DNA from 2 places in the Cupriavidus metallidurans CH34 genome. Region 2 is predicted to be linked to the other one. Evidence: predicted binding sites of a transcription regulator. Region 2 holds the regulator's gene; the other holds the start of a gene.

Region 1 (4,821 bases), 800 kb from region 2:
GTCGCGGCGGTGGCCCATAACGGCGGAGCAGCCCTGCTGCTGATGTTGTTGCTCCGTCTCAACTACAATATCGGCCTCGCCACTCGCTCCGCCGGCGCCGCCACGCAACCCTCGATTGCCGCGCGCGCCACATGAAGGACAAGATGCCCCCCGTGGTAACTGCTACCCACTCCCAATCCTCCGTGGGCCGATTACGCCATCTGGCCCGCCAATACGCCGCGCTGACCAAGCCGCGCGTGACCCAACTCGCCGTGTTCTGCGCCATCATCGGCATGTTCCTGGCCACGCCGGGCATGGTGCCGTGGTCGGTGCTGATCGGCGGCGCGGCCGGTATCTGGCTGCTGGCCGGCGCGGCTTTCGCCATCAACTGCCTGGTGGAACAGAAGATCGACGCGCTGATGCGCCGCACCGCGTGGCGCCCGTCGGCCACCGGCGAGATCACCACCACCCAGACGCTGATCTTCTCGGCCGTGCTGGGCGGTGCCGGCATGTGGCTGCTGCACGTCTTCGCCAACGACCTGACGATGTGGCTCACCTTCGCCACGTTCCTTGGCTACGCCGTGGTCTATACGATCCTTCTGAAGCCGGCGACGCCGCAGAACATCGTAATCGGTGGCCTGTCGGGCGCCATGCCCCCGGCGCTGGGCTGGTCCGCGGTATCGGGCACGGTGCCTGCCGAGGCCTGGTTCCTGGTGCTGATCATCTTCACCTGGACGCCGCCGCACTTCTGGGCGCTGGCTCTGTACCGCCGCGCTGACTACGCCAAGTCCGGCCTGCCGATGCTGCCGATCACGCACGGCGAGCGCTACACGCTGCTGCATATCCTGCTGTACACGCTGATCATGATCGCGGCCACGCTGCTGCCGTTCGTGTACGGTATGAGTGGCTACATCTACCTTGTGGCGGCACTGGGGCTGGGCCTGGTGTTCCTGGGCTATGCCTGGAAGCTGTACCGCAACTACTCCGACGGTCTCGCCCAGCGCACCTTCCGTTATTCGATCCTGTACCTGTCGCTGCTGTTTGCGGTGTTGCTTGTGGATCACTACTTCAAGTTCGTGCCGCAGGTCTGACCGCCTGCGGCATCTTGCCGCGCCCGGAAGTCATCGGCGGCCCGATCGGCGATACTTTCGGGCAACTCCTCCCAATTCTTGCGCATGTCGACCTCTTCCCAGGGCCTTTGGGCCGCATTCCGCCGCTTTTGGCTGCTCGCGCTCTGCACGGCCCTGCTGGCCGCCTGCGGGCAGCCAAAGCCGTCCTTCCGCAACGTCGATATCTCGGGTGCCACCGAGTTCGGCAAGGACTTCGCGCTGCTGGATCCCACCGGCAAGACCCGCACGCTGGCCGATTTCAAGGGCAAGGTGGTGCTGATGTTCTTCGGCTACACCCATTGCCCGGACGTGTGCCCGACCACGATGGTGGAGCTCAAGCAGGTGATGGAGCAGATGGGGCCCGATGCGGACAAGGTGCAGGTGTTGTTCGTCACCGTCGATCCGGATCGCGATACGGCGGCGCTGATGGCCCAGTATGTGCCGGCCTTCGACTCGCGCTTCCTGGGCCTGCGCCCGGCCGACGAGGCCGCGCTCAAGAAGGTGACCAAGGACTTCAAGGTCTACTACGCCAAGGTGCCGGGTTCGTCGCCGGACAACTACACGATGGACCACTCGGCCGGCAGCTACGTGTTCGACCAGAACGGCCAGTTGCGGCTGTTCATCCGCCACGGCCAGGGGCCGGAGCCGATCGCGCATGACCTCAAGCAGTTGATGTCGTAAATAAGAAAAGGCCGGTCTAATGACCGGCCTTTCTCATTGCGGGGTGCGTGGCCTCAGGCGAATGCCGCCAGCGCGCCCTTCATCTTCTTCATTGCCGCCGATTCGATCTGGCGAATCCGCTCGGCGGATACACCGAACTCGTCGGCCAGTTCGTGCAGCGTGGCGCCGCCCGAGCCATCGTCGTTGACGTCGAGCCAGCGCGCCTCGATGATGCGGCGGCTGCGCGGGTCCAGCTTCGTCAGCGCCTCTTCCAGGCCCTCGACCTGCAGACGGTCGTGGCGCTTGGCTTCCAGCACCTGCGTCGGCTCGTTGTGGTTATCCGCAAGGTAGGCGATCGGCGCGAACTCTTCCTCGCCGTCCTCGATCTGGCCTTCCAGCGCCATATCGCCGCCCGACATGCGGGTTTCCATCTCCATCACTTCCTCGGGCTTGACGTTGAGCTCGCGCGCAACGGCTTCGATCTGCTCGGGCGTGAAGGTATGCGAGCCCTGCTTGTGGCTGCGCAGGTTGAAGAACAGCTTGCGCTGGGCCTTGGTGGTGGCCACCTTGACCATGCGCCAGTTCTTCAACACGTATTCGTGGATCTCGGCCTTGATCCAGTGCATCGCGTACGACACCAGGCGCACGCCCTGTTCGGGGTCGAAGCGCTTGACGGCCTTCATCAGCCCGATGTTGCCTTCCTGGATCAGGTCGGCGTGAGGCAAGCCGTATCCCAGGTACTGGCGAGCAATGGAGACCACCAGACGCAGGTGCGACATCACCATGCGGCGGGCGGCATCGACTGAGTCGTTGTCGCGCAGGTCGCGAGCCAGGCTGAGCTCTTCCTCGGGGGTGAGCATCGGGATGCGGTGGACAGCCTGAATGTAGCTGTCCAGATTACCCAGTGTGCCGGGGAAGGTCAGTGCGAAGGCATTCGCGGCGGCATTCTGGGGCGCCGTGGGCAGACGGCGGGTAACTTGGGTTTGATCGGCAGACAGGACTGCGTTCACTATGACTCCTTTCGCATCCGGCGGTGGGTTGCCGGTGTGTCCCGAAGGGACACCGCATTGCAACGCATATTAGCACTCGAACCGGACGAGTGCTAAGTTAGAAGGCCTATAGGGTTGATAGTTCCAGGCAATCGGAAAAATCTTCTGGATAGCCTGATGTCGCCTTATAGTGGTCCAGCCCAAGCCTGACAAGGCCTGGCGGGCAGCGCTCTCGGAGCACTGTTATTAGAGGGGGCAGCCCCGATTCGGTTTCGCAGCGATTTCGGGATGGTGTATTGCAGGATTCGCTACACTGAAGTCGTTTTTCAGACGCATCCCCCAGGAGCCCCACATGTCTGCTATCGAACACTTGCTGAAGCCTCATGTGCGAGACATCGGCGAGTTCACCGTCCGCCGATTGCTGCCCGCCGCTACGACGCAAACGGTCGGGCCATTCATCTTCTTTGATCACATGGGGCCGGTGGAGATGGAGCCCGGCGCGGGCATGGATGTGCGTCCGCATCCTCATATCGGACTGGCGACAGTCACGTATCTGTTCGAAGGCGAGATCATGCATCGCGACAGCCTCGGCAGCGAGCAGGTGATTCGACCCGGTGACGTGAACTGGATGACTGCTGGGCGTGGCATCACGCACTCGGAGCGCTCGCCGGACGGCGCGCGCTCGGCCGGGCCGCATCTGCACGGCATCCAGACCTGGGTGGCCCTGCCGAAGGCGCATGAGAATGATCCGCCTTCGTTCCACCACCATCCGGGTGCTACGCTGCCCAAGCTCGAACTGCCAGGCGTGCGGATGACCGTCATCGCGGGCGATGCCTTCGGCGCCGAGTCGCCGGTCAGGGTCTACAGCCGCACGCTCTATGTGGCAATCGAGATGGATGCCGGCGCAAGCCTTGTGATCCCCGCCGAACACGTCCAGCGTGGCATTTATCCGGTCGACGGCAACCTGGAGGTCGATGGCGAGACGCTGCCGGCCGAACATCTGGTGGTGCTGGTACCTGGCGAGCCCGTGACGATCAAGGCGACGATGCCCTCGCGCGTGATGCTGCTTGGCGGCGATCCCACGGACGGACGGCGTTTCATCTACTGGAACTTCGTGGCAAGCAGCAAGGAAGCGATCGAAGAGGCCGCCCAGCGCTGGCAGGACGACCAGTTTCCGCACGTTCCGGGCGAGACGGAGCGCATTCCGCTGCCGCCGCGCCGGCCCTGATCGCGCTGGCGGGCCATCCTGCATCCTGTAGCGGGAGGTGTTACAGCGGGCTGGCCCAGGTCACCCGCGTGGCCTGCGCCAGGCACTCCTTGATCGCCGCCACCTGGGTGGCAACGGGCGCGGGCACCGGTTCCGCGCCGTCCAGCACCTTGCGAATCCACGCGGCCGTCTCGGCGATGTCCGTGCCCTGCGGCAGTTCGGGCACATCCGCGACCGAACCGCCGACCGGATCGACCATCGTGCGCTGATGGCCGTCGTGCAGCCAGTCGATACGGCTGCTGCGGCGCGCGTCGGCCACGACTTCCCCCTCGGTACCCCGGGCCAGCATCACGTTGGCGGGTTCGTGCGAGAAATACTCGGTCAGCGTTTCCCGATACTCGGGGTGGGTGTAGCTGTAGAGCCGCAATGCCTCGGCAGGGGAGTGTCCGCCCACCGGTTGCAGCATCTTGACGACCGTATGCGCCGAATTGCGCAGGCCGATGATCGCGCGCTTGTCGAGCAGTTGCGACAGCGCGGGCGACAGCACGTCGATCGGCAGCGCGGCCAGCGGATTCGATGCCGCGCCAAGCTGCGTCTCCGCGGACTGCGCTGTGGCGCATAGCGGCACGCCCAGTGCCTCGAACAGCGCCATGCTGGTGACGCGGCCCGGAAACTCGCGAATGCCGTGGACCAGCGTTGGCACGCCATCGCGCGCCAGCAGCATCGCCAGCAGCGGCACCAGGTTCGGTTGCTTGCGTGCGCCGTTGTAGCTCGGAATCACCACCACGGGTTTGTCGGCCGGCGCGGCCAGCGGCGCGCAGTGATCGTGCGCGGCGTCCAGCATGCCGGCCAACTCGTGCGGTGCTTCGCCCTTGAT
Region 2 (4,821 bases):
CACGGTGCCGCCGTCGTCGTCTTCCATGTCGCTCGACAGTTCGCGCTCGGCCAGCCACGCATCCAGCGCTGAGTGGGTGTGGAAGGTGGCACTGATGCTGGCACGTGCCGCGCCTTCGCGGACCACGCCTGCGTCGGCCCGTTCACCTAACACCAGGGCGAGCGCGTCGATGAGGATCGACTTGCCCGCGCCGGTTTCACCCGTGAAGACGGTAAAGCCGGCGGAGAAGTCGAGGTCGAGCGTGTCGACGATGACGAAGTCGCGGATCGAGAGGCTGCGCAGCATCGTGGGCGGTGAGCGGTGGCGGGTAAGGGCGGTAAGGTCGGGTAACGAGGATCAGGACGGAACGTTGAGGCGTCTGCGGATCAGAGCCGGTTGTCTTCGGTCGGATACTCGTGCCAGTGCAGCTTCTTGCGCAGTGTGGCGTAGTAGTTATATCCCACTGGGTGCAGCAGGTTGATGGTCTTGGCCGAACGGCGTACCACGATGCGGTCGCCGGGCAGCAGCGAGGCCAGCGCCTGCATGTCGAAGTTGACGCTGACATCGCGCGCGCTGGCCACTTCGATCGTGACCTCGGCGTCGTACGGCAGCACGATGGGCCGGTTCGACAGCGCGTGTGGCGCGATCGGCACCAGCACCAGGCCGGACAGCGTCGGGTGCAGGATCGGACCCCCCGCGGCCAGCGCGTAGGCGGTGGAGCCGGTGGGCGTGGAGACGATCAGGCCGTCCGAGCGCTGGTTGTACATGAAATAGCCGTCGACCGAGACCGCCAGTTCGACCATGCCGGAGATCCCCGAGCGGTTCACCACCACATCGTTGAACGCCAGCGCGGAGAAAATCACCGAGTCGTCGCGGATCACGCGCGACTCCAGCAGCATCCGGGTTTCGGCCTCATACCGGCCGGACAGCATCTCGGGCAGTGCCGTGGAGATGGCATCGAGCGGGATGTCGGTCATAAAGCCCAGCCGGCCGTGGTTGACGCCGATCACCGGCACATCGTGCCCGGCTAGCTGGCGGGCCAGCCCGAGCAGCGTCCCGTCGCCGCCCAGCACCACCGCCACATCAGCTTCGCGGCCGATCTCGTCGGGGGTCAGCACCGGGTAACCTGTCAGCCCGGTAGCCATTGCGGTTTCGCGTTCGAACACCACATCCTGTCCGTTACGGGAGATGCAAGACGCGAGTTCTTCCAGCGGACCTTCGATGCCAGCGGTCGAATGTCGGCCCACCAGGGCTACAGTCTTGAACGGGGGGCGCGCGGCGCCGGTCTTGTGGGGGGCAGACATGCCGGGATTAGACCATACCGGCATGATCGTTGTCAGCACTGGGCCGCCGCCGCTCCAGGTGACGCCTGAACCGCCAAAGTTTGATTAAAATCGGGGCATCATGGACGAACGTTCAAAAAAGCTTCTCAAGACCCTGATCGAGCGATACATCGTCGAGGGGCAGCCCGTGGGCTCGCGCACCCTGTCGAAGTTCTCGGGGCTTGATCTCTCGCCGGCCACCATCCGCAACGTGATGTCGGACCTCGAGGAGATGGGTTTCATCGCCAGCCCACATACCTCGGCTGGCCGAATCCCCACGCCGCGCGGGTACCGGCTGTTTGTCGACACGATGCTGACGGCGCGCCCGCTGGAGCGCGCGCCGGAGTTCAGTGCCGAGTTGGCGGAGCTGACCGGCCAGATCCAGGGGCAACTGGGTGGCCAGCAGTTCGGGCCGCAGCGCATGATCACGGCGGCAGCGCATACGCTTTCGAATCTTTCTCATTTCGCTGGCGTGGTGATGACGCCACGGCGCGCGCAGTCGTTCCGTCAGGTGGAATTCATGCGGTTGTCTGACAAGCGCATCCTGCTGATCATCGTCAGCCCGGAAGGGGATGTGCAGAACCGCATCATCCAGACCGACCTGGCGTACACGCCGGGCCAGCTCATCGAGGCGGCGAACTTCTTCAACTCGCACTATGCGGGCATGAGCTTCGACGCCGTGCGCGACCACCTGCGCGTGGAGTTGCAGGACCTGCGCCGCGACATGTCCGCGCTGATGCAGGCGGCGGTCGAGGCGGGCAGCAGCGCAATGGCCGAGGACAACGAGCAGGTGTTCATTTCAGGCGAGCGCAAGCTGCTGGAAGTGGAAGACCTGTCATCGAGCATGGACAAGCTGCGTCGCCTGTTCGACGTGTTCGAGCACAAGACGAGCCTGCTGCAGCTGCTCGATGTGTCGAGTCACGCGCAAGGCGTGCAGATCTTCATCGGCGGCGAAAGCCAGCTTGTGCCGATCGAGGACATGGCCGTGATCACCGCGCCATACGGGGTGGATGGCCAGATCGTTGGCACCCTGGGCGTGATCGGCCCCACGCGGATGGCCTACGAACGGGTGATCCCGATCGTCGATATCACCGCGCGGCTCCTGTCCAGCGCGCTCAGCCAGAGCTGAGCCACGAACTATTGACACGGTGGACGTGTCTGTCCTGAGTCGGCCGCCTGCAACGGCTTGCGGCCGGCCCCAGATTCGCCAGCGCCCCCGGCAGTCCCAACGGAAACCCTATGACGTTTTCGCCTGAACCGGCACACCAGCACGGCCAGCCGCCGCGCACCGCGATCCTGCTGATCAACCTCGGCACCCCGGACGCGCCCACGCCTAAGGCGGTGGGGCGCTACCTGAAGGCGTTCCTGTCCGACCCGCGCGTGGTAGAGATCCCGCGCCTGGCCTGGCTGCCGATCCTGCACGGCCTGATCCTGCCGTTCCGCTCGCGGGCGTCGGCCATGAAGTACGAGTCGATCTGGCTGCGCGAGGCGCATATGACCGGGTCGCCGCTACTTGTGTATACAGAGCGCCAAGCTCATGCGCTGCAACTGTTGATGCAGCAGCAGGGTCACGACGTAACGGTGGCCTGTGCGATGCGCTATGGCAATCCGTCGATCGAATCGGTCATGGAAGCGCTGCGCCGGCAGGGTACCGAACAGATCCTGTTGCTGCCGCTGTATCCGCAGTTCTCCGGCACGACCACGGCCACCGCTTTCGACGAGGCATTTCGTGTCCTGTCGACATGGCGCAACCAGCCCGAGTTACGGCTGGTCAAGCATTTCCACGATCACCCGGCGTATATCTCTGCGCTGCACAAGCAGGTGGGCGGCTATTGGGCCCAGCATGGCAAGCCGGACTTCGCGCGCGGTGACAAGCTGATTCTGTCGTTCCACGGCCTTCCGCGCCGGTTGCTGGACCTGGGTGATCCCTATCACTGCGAGTGTCTGAAGACCGGTCGTCTGCTCGGCGAGGCGCTGGGCTTGCAGCCCGGCCAGTTTCAGGTGACGTTTCAGTCTCGCTTTGGCAAGGCGGAGTGGTTACAGCCCTACACGGCGCCGACGCTGGCCGAACTGGGCAAGGTCGGGACACAGCGCGTGGACGTGTTCTGTCCCGGCTTTCCGGCCGACTGCATCGAGACGCTCGAGGAGATCGCGATGGAGGGGCAGTCGGAATTCCGCTTGGCCGGCGGCCAGGATTTCCATTTCATCCCGTGCCTCAACGATGCCGAGGCGTGGATCGCCGGATTGGCGGATATTGCATTGCAGCATTTGCAGGGGTGGCCGCTCAATGTTCCACATCCCCACGAACTGGAAGCGAGACGCTCCCGCGCGCAGGCGCGTGGCGCGGGAGCCTGAGGCCGTAACGGCAGTCACGGGCGGCCACGGCTAGTAACGGACGGTAATCATGCAAGTCGATTTCGAACCCGATGCGCGGCTGCGCATCGACAAATGGCTCTGGTGCGCGCGCTTCTTCAAGACGCGCTCGCTGGCTGCCGAGGCGGTGGAGCGGGGCCGCGTGAGCGTCAACGGGCAGCCCTGCAAGAACTCGCGCGAGGTCAAGCCGGGCGACACCGTGATATTGGAGGCGCATCAACAGCAATGGGAGGTGGTGGTCAAGGGCGTGGCCGCGTCACGCGGGCCGGCGCCGATCGCCCAGACGCTCTATGCGGAGACCGAGGAAAGCCAGGCCAGGCGCCAGACAGACGCGGAACGGCGGCGCTTCCAGCACGAGCCGGCCGCGCAGATGCACGGGCGACCGACCAAGCGCGACCGGCGCAGAATCGACGGCTTCAAGGGGTGATGGTTGCGGCTAGCCGGGGCGGGGCGCTCCGGCTGGCCGTAATGTGGCGGGTTAGCGGACGTACTGGACGAGGTAATGCTTGAATACGGCCTTGCCGCTGCCATACTCGGTGTCGCGCGGGGCAACCGTATCGGACAGGCAGATGAAGACCGTCATGGCCGAGAGCGCGGCAATCAGGCAAAGGGTAACGACTGGCAGCTTGTGCATGGCGAACCTTCCGAAGGATGCACCAAAATGATCCACCTCTCTGCTCCCGTTATTTTTGACATTTTTTATTAAGTGAATCTTAGTGTGTGCGATGCAGCAAAGCAATGACGGCTCGATTTCATCGGGCAAGGCTTTGTAACGACGTATTTCTGCGTCTCTGAACCTCCACACTTGAAAAATCGGGGACTGACACCAACTGCGGCTAGACTTGCCGGTTTGACACCCGACTCACCCGATGGCCTGCCGCCAGAGCGGGCCGTGCTTTTGTTTTGATACGAATCGACATGGAAGAACAGAACCAGACGCCAACCCCCAATACGCAGGCAGCCGAGGACGCCGCCCGCACGCCGGAAGCCGGTGCCGACGAGGTGGGCCGCCTGACGCAACAGGTGGCCGAACTGGAAGCCAAGGCGAAGGAACACTACGACATGTTCCTGCGCGCCACGGCGGAGGGCGAGAACATCCGCCGCCGTTCGCAGGACGAAGTGGCCAAGGCCCACAAGTTCGCCATCG

The links. Region 2 encodes HrcA, which represses chaperone genes, less so after heat shock. Its sites were predicted from a motif close to TTAGCACTCNNNNNNNNNGAGTGCTAA; they were not measured.
Region 1: rpoH (RNA polymerase sigma factor RpoH) is a predicted target of HrcA. The motif match lies at 2,828-2,854, and genes of this name have one in related genera.

The regions. Positions count from the first base shown of each region.
Region 1 is NC_007973.1:286,123-290,943, forward strand. Features, by position in the region: gene RMET_RS01370 (COX15/CtaA family protein) at 1-135, shown strand, start outside; gene cyoE (heme o synthase) at 144-1,070, shown strand; gene RMET_RS01380 (SCO family protein) at 1,155-1,769, shown strand; gene rpoH (RNA polymerase sigma factor RpoH) at 1,823-2,758, opposite strand; gene RMET_RS01390 (pirin family protein) at 3,090-3,965, shown strand; gene ybiB (DNA-binding protein YbiB) at 4,006-4,821, opposite strand, start outside.
Region 2 is NC_007973.1:1,090,675-1,095,495, forward strand. Features, by position in the region: gene recN (DNA repair protein RecN) at 1-285, opposite strand, end outside; gene RMET_RS05025 (NAD kinase) at 366-1,283, opposite strand; gene hrcA (heat-inducible transcriptional repressor HrcA) at 1,384-2,430, shown strand; gene hemH (ferrochelatase) at 2,541-3,656, shown strand; gene RMET_RS05040 (RNA-binding S4 domain-containing protein) at 3,706-4,101, shown strand; gene RMET_RS32040 (hypothetical protein) at 4,153-4,308, opposite strand; gene grpE (nucleotide exchange factor GrpE) at 4,593-4,821, shown strand, end outside.